Candidatus Scalindua japonica: one gene and its partner. The protein of the gene in region 1 interacts with the protein of each later gene in a pairwise test. Links are inferred from orthologs where the notes say so. Each region holds a gene or a part of one and is shown on either strand. Other genes may lie near its edges.

What was found. Proteins that work in one complex are often made in the same cells at the same time.
Region 2: the proteins of SCALIN_RS04035 (region 1) and ileS interact in binary tests that used the Escherichia coli proteins (3 or more experiments, as listed by UniProt). The link is inferred for Candidatus Scalindua japonica from one-to-one orthologs.

Annotation. Positions count from the first base shown.
Region 1 is NZ_BAOS01000004.1:389,090-397,553, reverse strand. What follows is about bases 2,076-5,074. They hold SCALIN_RS04035 (HyaD/HybD family hydrogenase maturation endopeptidase), read right to left. Parts: upstream 3,817-5,074; coding sequence 3,334-3,816; downstream 2,076-3,333. Other genes in these bases: SCALIN_RS04030 (Ni/Fe hydrogenase subunit alpha), read right to left, coding at 3,809-5,074; SCALIN_RS04040 (response regulator transcription factor), read right to left, coding at 2,849-3,262; SCALIN_RS04045 (sensor histidine kinase), read right to left, coding at 2,076-2,793. In the rest of the region: SCALIN_RS04055 (hypothetical protein), read right to left, coding at 1-70; SCALIN_RS04050 (ornithine cyclodeaminase family protein), read right to left, coding at 121-1,110; more of SCALIN_RS04045, read right to left, coding at 1,435-2,075; more of SCALIN_RS04030, read right to left, coding at 5,075-5,104; SCALIN_RS04025 (NADH-quinone oxidoreductase subunit B family protein), read right to left, coding at 5,161-5,904; SCALIN_RS04020 (FAD/NAD(P)-binding protein), read right to left, coding at 5,901-6,728; SCALIN_RS04015 (4Fe-4S dicluster domain-containing protein), read right to left, coding at 6,715-7,764; cysteine desulfurase NifS, read right to left, coding at 7,786-8,464.
Region 2 is NZ_BAOS01000003.1:99,413-105,193, forward strand. The notes cover bases 2,386-5,781. They hold ileS (isoleucine--tRNA ligase), read left to right. Parts: upstream 2,386-2,767; coding sequence 2,768-5,581; downstream 5,582-5,781. Other genes in these bases: SCALIN_RS01865 (acylphosphatase), read left to right, coding at 2,386-2,450; SCALIN_RS01870 (DUF167 domain-containing protein), read left to right, coding at 2,487-2,771. Outside these bases: SCALIN_RS01855 (cytochrome c biogenesis ResB family protein), read left to right, coding at 1-796; cytochrome c biogenesis protein CcsA, read left to right, coding at 988-1,854; more of SCALIN_RS01865, read left to right, coding at 2,172-2,385. UniProt on the Escherichia coli protein: Catalyzes the attachment of isoleucine to tRNA(Ile). As IleRS can inadvertently accommodate and process structurally similar amino acids such as valine, to avoid such errors it has two additional distinct tRNA(Ile)-dependent editing activities.

The sequences.
Region 1 (8,464 bases):
AGATACCGAGAAGCAGGAATGCTGAAAAAATAGCCGGAGTATAAAACAAGAGAACTCTTTTGTGATTCATTGTCTTCTCTTCAATTCTTGATGTGTTTATTACCAATAAAATATATTCTTTTAGAACATATTAATACTCTTTGGTCTCTTCTGTTTCTTCATAAGCGCATTATACACAACGTACGCTGTAGAAATATCCTGGATAGCTAATCCGGTTGAATCAAATAAGGTTATTTCATCATCTGATGTTCTGCCTTTTTTCTTACCGGCAATAATCTCTCCAATTTCTGCATAAATGTCTTTTTTATTTAATTTGCCCCTGGAAATGGGAGCATTAATTTCTCCGGAGTGTGATGCCTGCTGCCATTCGTCTATAACAATCTTACAGGATTTAGTCAGGGCTGTTTCCAGTTCCTGTTTTCCTTTGGCATCAGCGCCAATACCATTAATGTGTGTACCCGGACCAATCCATGATTTCCTGATAATCGGTTTTCTCACGGGTGTAGTAGCAGTAACAATGTCCGCTCCACGGCACGCTTTTTTGCCGTCAGGCTCAGTGAGAAATGAAACCCTGGGGTATACCTTTGACATCTTCTTACAGAACCTGTCCATAGACTCATTGGAACGTGAGTATACACGTACTTCTTTAAGTTTTCTTGTTAGCATGATATGGTGCAATTGAGTATAAGCCTGTGCTCCTGCACCAATCAAGGCCATAACTTTGCTGTCCTTTCTAGATAGGTACTTTGTAGCGACACCGCCTGAGGCGCCTGTACGCATGTTTGTAATGTGCGTACCGTCTAATACTGCGATATTAAACCCATTCTTTGGGTCTGTCAGTAGAATAGTAGCCATGACTGTTGGTAAGCCAAACTTATTGTGATTATCAGGATGGACATTAACCGATTTAATTCCGGCTATCTTCATACTTGTAGTGTTAATGTATGCCGGCATCGAGCGCAAGTCACCATCTTTGAATATCAGGTATGATTTTGGTGGTTGGCAAGTTTTGCCCTGGCCGAAAGCTTTGAACGCGGTCTCAACTGTTTTTAGGGAGAGTGGATATGTCAACACGGACTCCACTTCTTTTGCGGTAATTAAATATGTCATGGCGTAATGGATAATAAATAACTTTTTTTAATCAGAATTAATTTTAACTTACAATACCATAAAAAGCAGATAGATTATAATAATATTTTATTAACTTTACTAAATATCAGTAGCGTCCGGTTAGGTTTTTGTTTATAGCAATTTATTGCTCCAATACTGTCATTCCCGTATGCTTTAAGCGGGAATCCAGATTGAACGAACCACCTGGATACCCGATAAAGGAATTCGGGTATGACAAAAAACGGTGTTTGTAAAAACCTAACCGGACGCTACTGACTAAATATAGCAGTGTAATAATATTCCTTAAGTATATGCATATCTGTGCTAATGCTGATCATTAACAGAAAACGAAACAGTGAAGGTTGTTCCTTTTTCTAATGTACTCTGCGCATCAATATCGCCGCCATATCTTTTGACAAGACTATTGACTATCGGAAGTCCTAATCCCGTACCGTCATGCTCAATATCCTTTGCATTTTCAGCTCTATAAAACTCATCAAAGATCTTATCTAAGTCCTCTTCAGGTATGCCAATTCCAGTATCAGATATTGTAACAATAATTTCTTTTCCTGTCATTCTGCTGTCAATATTTATTTTACCTCCTCTTTCTGTGTACTTTATTGCGTTATCAATAAGATTTGTCATGATAATATCCAGATCATCCCTGTCTACATTCAGGTATGAAGGTTTCAAATCGGAATTTATTGATATTTCTATACCCTTATTCTTAGACTTCTCCTGCATCAGATGGAGCGTTCCCTGCAATGACTCATTTACATCTACCGGTCCTATCTCTTTTTCACTCGGTTTTTCTCTTTTCCCACTAACTAAATCAAGCAGATCATTAACAAGCGTTAATAGAAAACCTGTCCTTTTTTCAGACCTGGCAATTAACTCTCTGGCTTTTTGTGGAACCTCTCCGGCATAACCCTCTTCGATTGACTTTAATAGACTCTGAATCGCGCTTAGTGGAGATCTGAGTTCGTGTGTAACTTTGTATGTGAATTCACTCTTCTCTCTGTCTACCAGTTCCAACTTATTGTATGCATCAGTTATACTATCTTTAAGGAAAATAATTTCATTCTCTCTCTTCCTTAGACGCTTATTGACAGATGTTGCCAGGTATGCGGAAATGTATAAAGACGTAATACTGAAGAATATTACTGACAGGAGATAAAGACCATTATTATAAACAGGAACCGGGAAAAGTTCTTTAATATGAATATGAGGGAGAATGTGGAAATATTCCAGAATTGAAAGAGAGATTATTAATAACACTGCAAATCCAGTCTGAAGATAGCACTCCTTTTTTGACAACAGGATAGACGCAATAATTACATGAAATATAAAGTAGAAGATTACGGGGCTTTCAATACCTCCTGTGAAATGTACAAGGGATATCAGGGCTATCCAGTCTACAGAAATCTGTATATTAGCAAAACGTTCATATGATTTTACCTGTTTCTGGAAATAGAAACAGACAAATGTAAACATCATAATGCAAAACGTAATAGTGAGTATTGATGTAAGAGGCAGTTTGATATTCAAGATAAATCTGGCAAATACAGAGGTGATGCATATCATAACTGCCATAATCCAACGAAGATTTATAAATCTTGAAAGGCTTTCAACCAACTCTTTTTCCTGTGAGGATTTTTCCGGTGAATGAATATTATGCGGCATGGAGACTTGCCTCCCTGAATATATAAATCTGATTTAATGTAAACTCGTGACAAATCTACTCTTTTACTGCTAGATATTCTGCAGCTCGTTCCAACAGATCCTTTGGCTGGACCGGCTTTTCGATAAAACCATCAACCGGCAAGAAGGTATCATCATTGTCAGGTGAAAAGCTCATACCCTTTTTTTGAGATATGGCAGTTATCATCAGTATCGGGATGTTTCTGCAATCTTTATATTCGGAATCCGGTTCTTCACTCTTTAATTCATATGCCACATGAAACCCTGCTGTATCGTTCTCCATCATTACGTCAAGAATTATTAAATCAGGAACTTCCTCTTTTGCTCTCTGCAGTCCATCTTTACCGCTACTTGCAGAAATTACGTTATAACCATTTGCCTCAAGGGGCATCCTCATCGCCTCAACGATATCCGGATCATCATCAATTATCAGTATTTTTTTATTTCTCATATATGTCAGCTCCTTCCTCCCATTCGAGAGGAGTACATACTCTGGAATCCTCTCGAATGGGAGGATAATTGCTAAACAGACGATGCACGGCAAACGTCTTTAATTTCTTTAAGTACAGAATTAATTATATCAGGCATTGCATCAGACAATTCTTTTGAAAGAATAGTACCGTAATCAATTATCTTTGGTTGAATACCCACTATTTGTATTTCAGGGGGATTATCAAGGAATTCTGTCATTTTTATTACTTCCAGGATATCAGTATCATGCAACGAATATTTTTTCTTTCGGTAGAGTGATTTTACCTCTTCTGATTTAAATGAGATAATAGTCCCGGGAGACTTGCCTGTTTCAATTGCGTCAATAAATATTACTTTGTCAGCTCCCTGCATGAGATCGATAAGTTTGAACCCTCCAGTACCTCCATCATATATTGTGACATTCCTGTGAAGAACACATCTCTCTAATTCATTGATTGTGTGGATGCCGATACCTTCATCCATGAGTAATAGATTACCTATTCCAATAACTACTATTCTCTTCTCATCATTCATTTACAAATTTTACCTTCATCAAATGTGTCGCACATGAGATGCATGGGTCATAAGCCCTTACAAGCATCTCTATGTCAAGAATTATATCATCCTTTGGCTGATCCAGTATATTTGGAATAAGAGATCTTAAGTCATTTTCTATATTTGCCAGGTTCTGGCTGGTTGGAATGATATAGTTGGCATAGGTAATCTTTCCATTATCATCTATTTTGTGCTCATGGTACAATGTACCTCTGGGTGCTTCTGTAGCGCCTACACCATGCCCTGATTCAGTTGCCAGTTCTACCTTCTCGTCTTTCAGATTACTTGAGAGAAGATCATCAATTATACTGACACTGTCTTCAAGACAGTGTACTGTTTCTACGACCTGAGCAATATTATTCATATAAGGGTTGTAGCAGGGGTGTTTTAATCCCATCTCCTCAGCAGCTTCTTTGGCCTTTGGGTGCAGTTGTTCATAGTTGTTGTTAATTCTTGCAAGAGCTCCTACCATATATGATTTTCTATTGGACCTTGCGTGTTTTGCTGTTGAGTGCGGAACTATAAACTCTTTGACTTTGTCAAGATAGTTCGCGGGTTCTGTTTCATCGTTATTATCACTGGATTTAATATTGCCGTCATAAAGGGCATATTCGTCAGGATTGGTAAGTGAAATATACTCTGTTTCTCTTTCATATTCAGGTGTCTCCAGGTTTTTAAAGAATTCTATCGATTCTTCTATGTCCTGCCTTGATCCCTCTATTTTCTTTTTAAACTCGGCCAGAGATTTGAGATCAGGGCTTTTTGAGAAACAGCCTACTTTCAGCGTAATAGGGTGGATATGCCGGCCCCCGACCAATGCACACAGTTCATTTGCGATGGTTTTAATTCGCATGCCTCTTAATACAACTTCTTTATTGTCTTTTACCATACCAAATACACTGCCAACTCTAAAGAAGTCCGGTGCTGTCAGGAAATAAACATGGAGAATATGGCTCTGTATGTATTCAGCATTAAGCAATAGTTTCCTTAGCTGTATTGTATGTTGCGATGGTTTGAAACCGAGTGCGGATTCAATGGCCTTTATTGATGTTGTGGTATGAGTAACAGCACAAATGCCGCAGATGCGTGAGGTTATATGTGCTACTTCTTTATAAGACCTGCCAAGCGCCATCGCCTCAAAAAACCGCGGCGACTCAACGATATCCATCCGGAGTTCTCTGATCTCTCCTTCCTTAACGTCGATTATTATATTTCCGTGTCCTTCGACTCTCGTTATGTGTTCAATACCTACGTGAAAATCATGCATGAAAATTTAGCTCCCTTAACTACTTGTTACCACACTCTGTATAGTAACGTTTCTTATTATTCATACTTCTCTCTACTATTTCCCCCAAACAACATATATTGAGAAATAGCATCATCAACAGTTAATCCATGCTCACTTAAAAGATTCTTATGCGATGACATATTTGGGTCGTCAATAAGACCACGGCATCCAACACAACCATCATTGTAAGTTGGACAGATGGCCTTGCATCCTGCTTTTGCAACCGGTCCCATACAGACCATTCCTTTTTCAAAAAGGCAGACATTTTCTCTCATCTGGCATTCAATGCAAACCGGATAATCAGGTGTACGGGGTTTTTTCCCCTGTAAAATTGCCTTGGTTATTTCAAGAAATTCATCTTTGTCGATCGGGCATCCCTGTATCTTGTAGTCCACCTTTATTACCGCCTCAATTGGTCTTGTAGGGATAGTCTCATAATTTCCCGCCATTTTACCATATACTATCTCTTTAACCTTATCCATTTCAAATTGGTTTTTCAGACTATTAATGCCGCCAATTGTAGCACATGCACCTAATGCTATAATGACGTTGGCGGTATTTCGTATTTTTTTGATCCTTTCAATTTCCTCGGTTGTTGTGATACTGCCTTCTACAAATGCAATGTCATAGTTCTCACTTCTTTCACTCATCGCTTCTCTAAAAGAGACAATGTCGATCAAACTGGCGAGTTCAAGAAGATGTTCTTCAATGGTGAGCACTACCAATTGGCAGCCTTCACAGCTTGAAAATGAGAAAAAAGCTACTCTTGGTTTTGTCATATAGCCTCCGAAAGAAATTTTAATGTATTGTAGCTGAACTCAGGACCCTCAATGCAGACATACATTCCGTTTATTTGACAATGACCGCATTTTCCTACACCGCACTTCATACGTCTCTCTAATGACATGATAATCTGGGTTTCAGGTATCTGTTTTATCTGAAGTTCGAGAAGGACGTATTTATACATTACCGGAGGTCCGACTACCAGTGCATAGGTATTAGCAGGTGATACTGTTAAAGGGGGAATAAGTCTTGTAATGACCCCTGATTTACCGGACCAGTCTTTATCCGGCTTATCAACCGTCATGTTTAATTCTATATCTTCTCTTGTTCTCCATAACTCAAGTTCTTCTGTAAACAACATCTCTCCGGGATTCTTCGCACCGTACAGAATAGTTATCTTTGCAAAGTCATCTCTCTTTTCAAGGACATAGTTAATTAGCGAGCGCAGAGGTGCTAATCCCAGACCGCCGGCTATAAACAAAAGGTCTTTGCCCTTGATCTCTTCTACTGGGAATCCATTGCCCAGAGGGCCTCTCATGCCGAGATACGAGCCTTTTTCCAATTTGTGAATGGCAGAGGTGACATCTCCTGCTTTTCTCACACACAAACCAATAGCGTCTTTATTATTAGGAGAAGATGATATTGATATAGGGGCTTCGCCGATACCAAAAACCGAAAGCTGGACAAACTGTCCCGGATTAAAGGTAAACCCGCTGGTGTCATCTATTTTTAACTCAATATATCTTTCCATCTCGGTAAGCTGACGTGTACTTATCACCTCTACAATATCCGGTAGAAAAATAGAATTATTCTGTTTCATGGTTTTTATTGTTTTTAATTACGGCATTCACTGTCTCTACTAAGTCAATATTGACCGGGCACGTCTTTGAACACCTTCCGCAACCAACGCAGAAAGAGGTATTATGTTTTGTCATTAAGTAATTGAACTTTCTATTAAATCTGTGCCTTAATCTATGTCCTCTTGTTGACCTGAAGTTTTCTCCCGAAGATACAACTGCAAAATCCTTTAGAGTACATGCGTCCCATTCGCGACATCTTTCTCCCGATGTCATAGATAACTCCATGCAATCATATACGTCAAAGCAATAGCAGGTAGGACATACAATGTTACAGCGTCCGCATCCAAGACACTTGTCATTTAATTCATCCCAGACAGGGTCATTATCTGCATTTTGAAAGAGAAGTGGTAGATTGGATATATCCGTGTTTATCATTTTCTCGAATTTGCCTTCTCTTTCACTCCTTAATTCCCGAAACCTCTGCCGCTCTTCTTCACCTGCGACTGTATATTCAGCAAAATTTGTTACTATTTCCTCTCCCATTTCTGTTTTAACCGATGTATACAAACTATCACCGATATCAGTCATCATAATATCGTAACCGTCATCAACGTCCAGGCATCCAACAATTGCACAGTAGGCGTGTTCATAGCAGGGTTCAAGGCAGTCTATACCAATGATGATGGTATCGGCCCGTTTTTGAGTGTAATTCTTATCTTCGTGGTCGGTGGTAAATATTTTGTCCAGCAGGCTGATTCCGTGAATGTCACATGGTCTGACACCAAATAGTACCTGTTTTTTTGACTCAATAACCGGCTTTACATCCGGATGTGGTTGTGTATCAAATCGTAAAAGAGTCTCCTGTTGAGGGAAAAGATATTTTTTTGGTGGCAGAATTGTTGGTTTATACTCTTTGAGCGGATCTGAAAATTCATCTATTTCATCAAAGACATAGAAACCTTCCTCTTTCTGTCTTACACCATAAACGGTATATCTCTCTTTCAGTTTATCACAAAAACTTTTAAGGTCTTTTTTATTAATATAGATATCATTCATTGTAATTAACCTGCCTGCCTGTTATTTATATTGAGGTTCAAATTCCGGGATTGGGCGGCCATCCTTCCAGTAGGGTGATATTGACCGGAGGTTCTCGATTACCGGAGGGAGGTTCTCTATAACATAGCCCACTTCTTCCATAGTGTTGTATCGGGAGAGAGAAAACCTTATTGAACCGTGGGCCGCAGTAAAGGGTACTCCCATTGCCCTTAATACATGAGACGGTTCTAAAGAACCAGAGGTACAGGCCGAGCCCGATGATGCGGCTATACCGAGTTCATTAAGAAGAAGGAGAATCCCTTCGCCCTCGATAAACTCAAAGCTGATATTAGTAGTATTGGGAAGTCTGTTGTTCTTGTCCCCATTCAGTATAGTTCTTGGAACTCTTTTAAGGATTTCTTTTTCCAGCAGATCCCTCATCTCTTTGACCCTTATGTTCTCTTCTTCAATATGAGCCTGAGCAATCTCTGCCGCTTTGCCAAGTCCAATAATAGATGTTACGTTCTCCGTTCCGGACCTTCGGTTTCTCTCTTGATGACCACCTCTCATGAATGGTCGAAACCTTGTTCCTCTCCTTAGATATAATGCTCCGACGCCTTTCGGAGCATGGAGTTTATGTCCGGATATGGACAGCATATCTATCGCGCTGTTTTTCATATTTATCGGAATCTTGCCTGCCGCCTGAACAGCATCGGTATGG
Region 2 (5,781 bases), on another replicon or contig:
TCGCTGGTCGTTTGCGAAGTATCCGGATTATCAGGATAAGTCTCATCAAATAATCTATAAGGATGTTAAACTTTCCTGTACTGTGCCTGAGAACTTTTCAGACTCAAAGCATAGAATCAGAATTGTCCAGAATAAAAGTGGAAAAAAGACAATTACCTATATTAAGGATGAAAAGGTAATTAGTACCAATGAATGGGAACTTGACAAAAGTTATGATATTGTTGATTCAGAGTTGAGCATCAGGATTGCAAAGTTTTTCCCATCACATAGTTTAAAAAAGATGGTTGTTAAAAGGGTTGGCGGACATGAGGGCCATAACCATGGTCCTGGTGAACATGTCGGAAACCCTGCTGTTTTAATAGAGATGGAAGGGCCGAGAGGGAAGGTTGCTGAGTGGGTCTTTGCACATACTCCTCCACATTGGTATCCCGATAACAACTTTGCTGTATTGTATGAAAAATCCGGTATGGAGGTTAAAGATTATAAAAGTATACTGAGAGTTGTGGAAAACGGCCAAACTATGGTGACAAAGACTATTGAAGTCAACAACCCTCTGAAGTATAAAGGTTTTGTTTTCTACCAGTCCAGTTATGACCCGGAGGGGGAGAGATACACTGGCCTTCAGGTTACAAAAAACCCAGGTATTATAGTGGTGTATGCCGGATTTATTCTTTTGTGTCTGGGGATAGTATTTATCTTCTATATAAAGCCTTTCCTGAGAAGGAAATTGAATAAAGGGAAAAAGATAGAAGAGTATTATTCTGAAGAAGAGATGTTAGCGGAACATATTGAGTAAACCCTGATTTTATAAATTTATATTATACTAATTATAATTTTATTTCATATTCCCTGTTAAAAGATTTTTTGTTGGTGGGTGAAAATCATAAAATATGATTTCGTAGAAAATAGTGTTGAATTGTTAATTTTTTAATATATGATTAATAAATAATGATTATTGTTTAGTAAAATATAGAAGAGAGGTTTATTATGCTGAGTTTAACATTCTATGTGTATATTGCAGCTATAGTTGCTTATATCGTCAGGGAAGTCTGGAGAGCGAAAACTATACGTTGGATCGCTTTTGGCATTTTTGCCAGTGGTTTTATATTAAATACAATTGTAGTCCTGAACAGATGGGCCGAAGCAAATCATGCCCCAATGTCTGATAAATATGAATCATTTGTTTTTTTTGCATGGAGTATAGCGCTTGTTTATCTGATATTTGAACTTGTTACTATCTTTATTGTCAAAGTCCATGAATCCCGTATTGGGATTATTGGTGCATTGCAAGGTGTTCTGGCGGCATGGATGATCTGCTCTGCGCTTGGTATTGATAATTCAATAAAGGAGTTACCCCCTGCTCTGCAAAGTAACTGGCTGGTCACTCATGTAATATGTTATTTCCTCTCTTATTCAGCGTTGAGTATGTCTTTCTCAGCTGCGATAGTTCATTTAATACGTAAAGCTTTTGTTTCTGACAAACCAAAAGAAGCTGATGCAGGAAGCCATATAAAGAAAGACTATAGTTTTGACAAACTCGCCTATATTGCAGTTTCTATAGGATTTCCTTTTTTAACTATAGGATTGATTACCGGTTCGATCTGGGCAAAAGGGGCATGGGGTACATATTGGGGATGGGACCCTAAAGAGATCTGGTCTCTCATCAGCTGGCTTGTTTATCTTACTTATATGCATCTACCATTGATGTTGCCTAAAACAAGTATTAAGAAATCATTCAGACCTATATTGCTTTCAATTATCCTCCTGATCGCCTTTCCAATAGTTCTGTTTACCTTTATGGGGCTACATAAGCTTCCAAGTTCTGCGGATAGTGACCACATATATGCGGAATAAAACTTAAATTACTAATGCATGTTTTAGTAAAAATTCTATCAGATCCTTCAGTTGCATACTTAGATGTGCTGAAGGGTCTGAATTAAATATCTCCTCTTATTTCACTCCTTCTACACAGATAAACGGTTTGTTAAAATTGTAAAAATTATATTTACAATTTGTGAGAAATAACTATATTCTAGGTTTTAGCTGTGCAAGTTCCGAAAAAATATCGTATATCTTTCAATGTTGATCGTACTTTCAACCTCTGTAAGACAGACCTACTGTCAGACATACAAAATAGTAGCAATTCTACTGCGACCATATGGAGTAAATTAATGGAAATTACCAGGTTGCATATCGTTATCGAAGGAATAGTTCAGGGTGTCTTCTTCAGGGCCAGTACAAAAGGAGAGTCTGAGAAGCTGGGTCTTACCGGTTGGGTAAAAAATTGTCCAGACGGAAGAGTCGAAGCCGTTTTTGAAGGAGATATTGATAAGATTGACAGGATAATAGAGTGGTGTAAGAATGGGCCTCCGGGAGCAGTGGTCAGAAATGTGGAAACGGTCTGGGAACAGGCAACCGGTCAGTATGATACATTTTCTATAAGGTATTAAAATACTTCGTGTAATTAGTGAAATTCGTGTACCTTCATGATTAACATAAATGCTGTTAAAGACGGAATCGTTGTATCAGTAAAGGTACAGCCAAACGCAAGTAAGGAGAGAGTTGTAGGGGAGTATGCTGATCAGATAAAAATTGCTGTTACTGTTGCACCAGAGAAGGGAAAGGCGAATAAAGCGGTAGTTAAAGTACTTTCACAGTGGCTTGGTATAAAAAACTCAGATATACAGATAATTTCAGGTGAAACATCAAGAGATAAAAAAGTATTTATAAGAAATATTAATGAAGAGGATTTTAGCAGGATTAAAATATGAGTTATAAAGATACGATAAATTTACCAAAAACAAAGTTTTCCATGAAAGGGAACCTTGTTCAAAGAGAGCCTGAATTCCTGAAAAAATGGGAAAAAGAGGGCCTCTACGCACAAATTCGGAAAGCTAAAGAGGGTGCGGACAAATTTATTTTACATGATGGACCACCGTATCCTACTGGTGATCTTCACATTGGGACCGGATTAAACAAGATATTAAAAGATATAATTACCAGATTCTATACAATGAAAGGTTATGACACTCCCTATATACCCGGCTGGGACTGTCATGGCTTACCAATTGAACACAGAGTGTTACAGGAACTGGGAACAAAAGCGAAAGGTATGGAAAAACTTGAGATTCGCAAAAAATGCAAGAAATATGCTGAAAAATTTGTGAAAGTACAAATGAATCAGTTTAAGGCACTGGGAGTTTCCGGTGATTGGGACTCCGCATACCTGACATTTACTCCTCAATATGAAGCGGGAATCATTGAAGTGTTTGGCAGGCTGGTGGAGAAAGGATACGTTTATAGGAGCCTGAAACCCATTCACTGGTGTATGCGCTGTGAGACTGCTCTTGCCGAGGCAGAGTTGGAATATCAGGACCAGACCAGTCCTTCAATCTACGTTAACTTTAAATTAATAGAAGTGCCCAAAAATCTTTTTCCGGGAATGGGGGGAGAAGATATTCATATGTTGATATGGACTACTACTCCATGGACATTACCGGCAAACCTGGCTATCGCGGTACATCCGGAATGTCAATACACAGCAATACGATACATAAATCCGAAAACACAAAAAAGACAGGTTTCAATACTGGCAGAAGACCTGGTGAACTCCGTCATGAAACTGAGAGAAATAGAGGGATATGAGAGACTGGGTTGTGTCAAAGGCAGCGCGCTGGAAGGCTTGAAATATCAACATAAGATTATGAAGCGGGAAGGGTCTGTTGTTCTCGCGAATTACGTAACTCTTACTGATGGTACCGGTTGTGTGCATACCGCTCCCGGACACGGTCAGGACGATTACCAGACGGGTTTGAAATATAACCTGCCGATAGTAAGTCCTGTTGACGCAACTGGCGTTTTTACGCAAGAAGCCGGAGATTTTGTAGGGCTGAATATATATGACGCTAACAAATCAATCACTGAAAAACTTGATGAATTGGGTCTTCTGTTCCATATGGATAAGATCGGTCACTCATATCCTCACTGCTGGCGTTGCAGGAAACCGGTAATTTTCAGGGCAACAGAACAGTGGTTTGTGGGTATTGACCATCATGACCTCAGAACAAACGCTTTGGATCAGATAAAGAATTCAAATTGGATTCCGTCATGGGGTGAGGTTCGACTCTCAAATATGATAAAAGACCGCCCGGATTGGTGTATATCTCGTCAACGTTCCTGGGGGGTGCCGATACCGGCTTTCTATTGTACTCATTGTGAAGAGACACTTTTAGACGTGAATGTTGTTAATCATGTTCGTGACATGTTTCTTCAACATGGCGCGGATAGCTGGTTTTACAAAGAGACGAATGAGTTTCTGCCGGAAGGTACAAAGTGTCAGAAATGTGGTTCTACCAATTTTGAAAAAGAGAACGACATATTTGATGTTTGGTTCGAGTCCGGTTCCAGTCATCACTCTGTGTTGAACAAACGTGACGCATTATCCTTCCCGGCTGACATCTATCTTGAGGGAAGTGATCAGCATCGCGGATGGTTTCAACTCTCACTACTTCTTTCTGTTGCCGCGTGGGGGACTGCTCCATTCAAAACGGTACTGACTCACGGTTTTGTAGTGGACGAACACGGTAAGAAGATGTCTAAATCGCTGGGGAACTTTGTATCGGTGGGAGATGCCTTGAAACAACTGGGTGGCGATATTGTAAGGCTGTGGACTGCTTCGATGGAGTACCGGAATGAAATGCACGCTTCACCTGAAATAATTTTAAAAACTTCAGATCCCTACAGGCGGATCAGAAATACTTTCAGATATATTCTGGGCAACTTATCCGATTTTGATCCTGAAAATGATTCGGTAGAGTACGCGCAAATGCCGGAGATTGACCGTTGGGCGCTGCACAAGACTGATGAACTCATTACCTCTGTGACGTCCGCGTATGAGTCTTTCCAGTTCCACCGCGTCTATCACAATATCCTCAACTTTTGTGTGGTAGAGATGAGTTCATTCTATTTTGATATTATGAAGGACCGGCTATATACTTTTTCAAAGAGTTCTGTTGAAAGGCGTGCAACACAGACTGTTCTTCATAAGATAAATTCAGTGTTAGTTAGGCTTATTGCTCCAATTCTTGTGTATACTTCCGAAGAGGTGTGGATGGAGATCAATCCGGGTGGCAGTAGTGTTCACCTGTCAGAATGGCCTGTTGCTGTTGAGCAACACAAAGATATAACCCTTAACGATAAATGGGAAAAGATTATCAAGATCAAAACAGATGTAGCAAGAGAACTTGAAAAAATGAGAGTGGCCAGGCAGATCGGCAGTTCCCTTGAGGCTGCGGTTGATCTTTATTCTGAAGATTCCGGATTACTTAATTTGTTAAAAGAATACGAGCATGATTTTGCAATGATCTTTATCGTTTCAGAAGTAAATATAAGCAATTCACCCCTTGACTCTGGAAATAATGGAGAAATATTTGATACACTCTCTATTAAAACACGGGTTTCAGATAGCGGTAAATGTGACAGATGCTGGAACTTCCGCAAAGAAGTTGGCAAGATAGAAAAATACCCGACACTGTGTAATCGATGTGCAGAGGTTATTGCAGAAGTTGAGGTTAAAAAATAATCAATTAACAGTCTCTGTAGTGGTTTATTTATCAAAATAATGTTTGTCAACGCCAGATTGGACCCACACATCTAATTTGTGAATCTGTATGAAGAGTTGCGTGTGGTATTACATTTTTCATATTGCTAAAATGTACTTATAAACCGATTCAGGTTTAAGCGTAAGCCCTCGATAATCGCATATCTGGTTAACTCAGATTT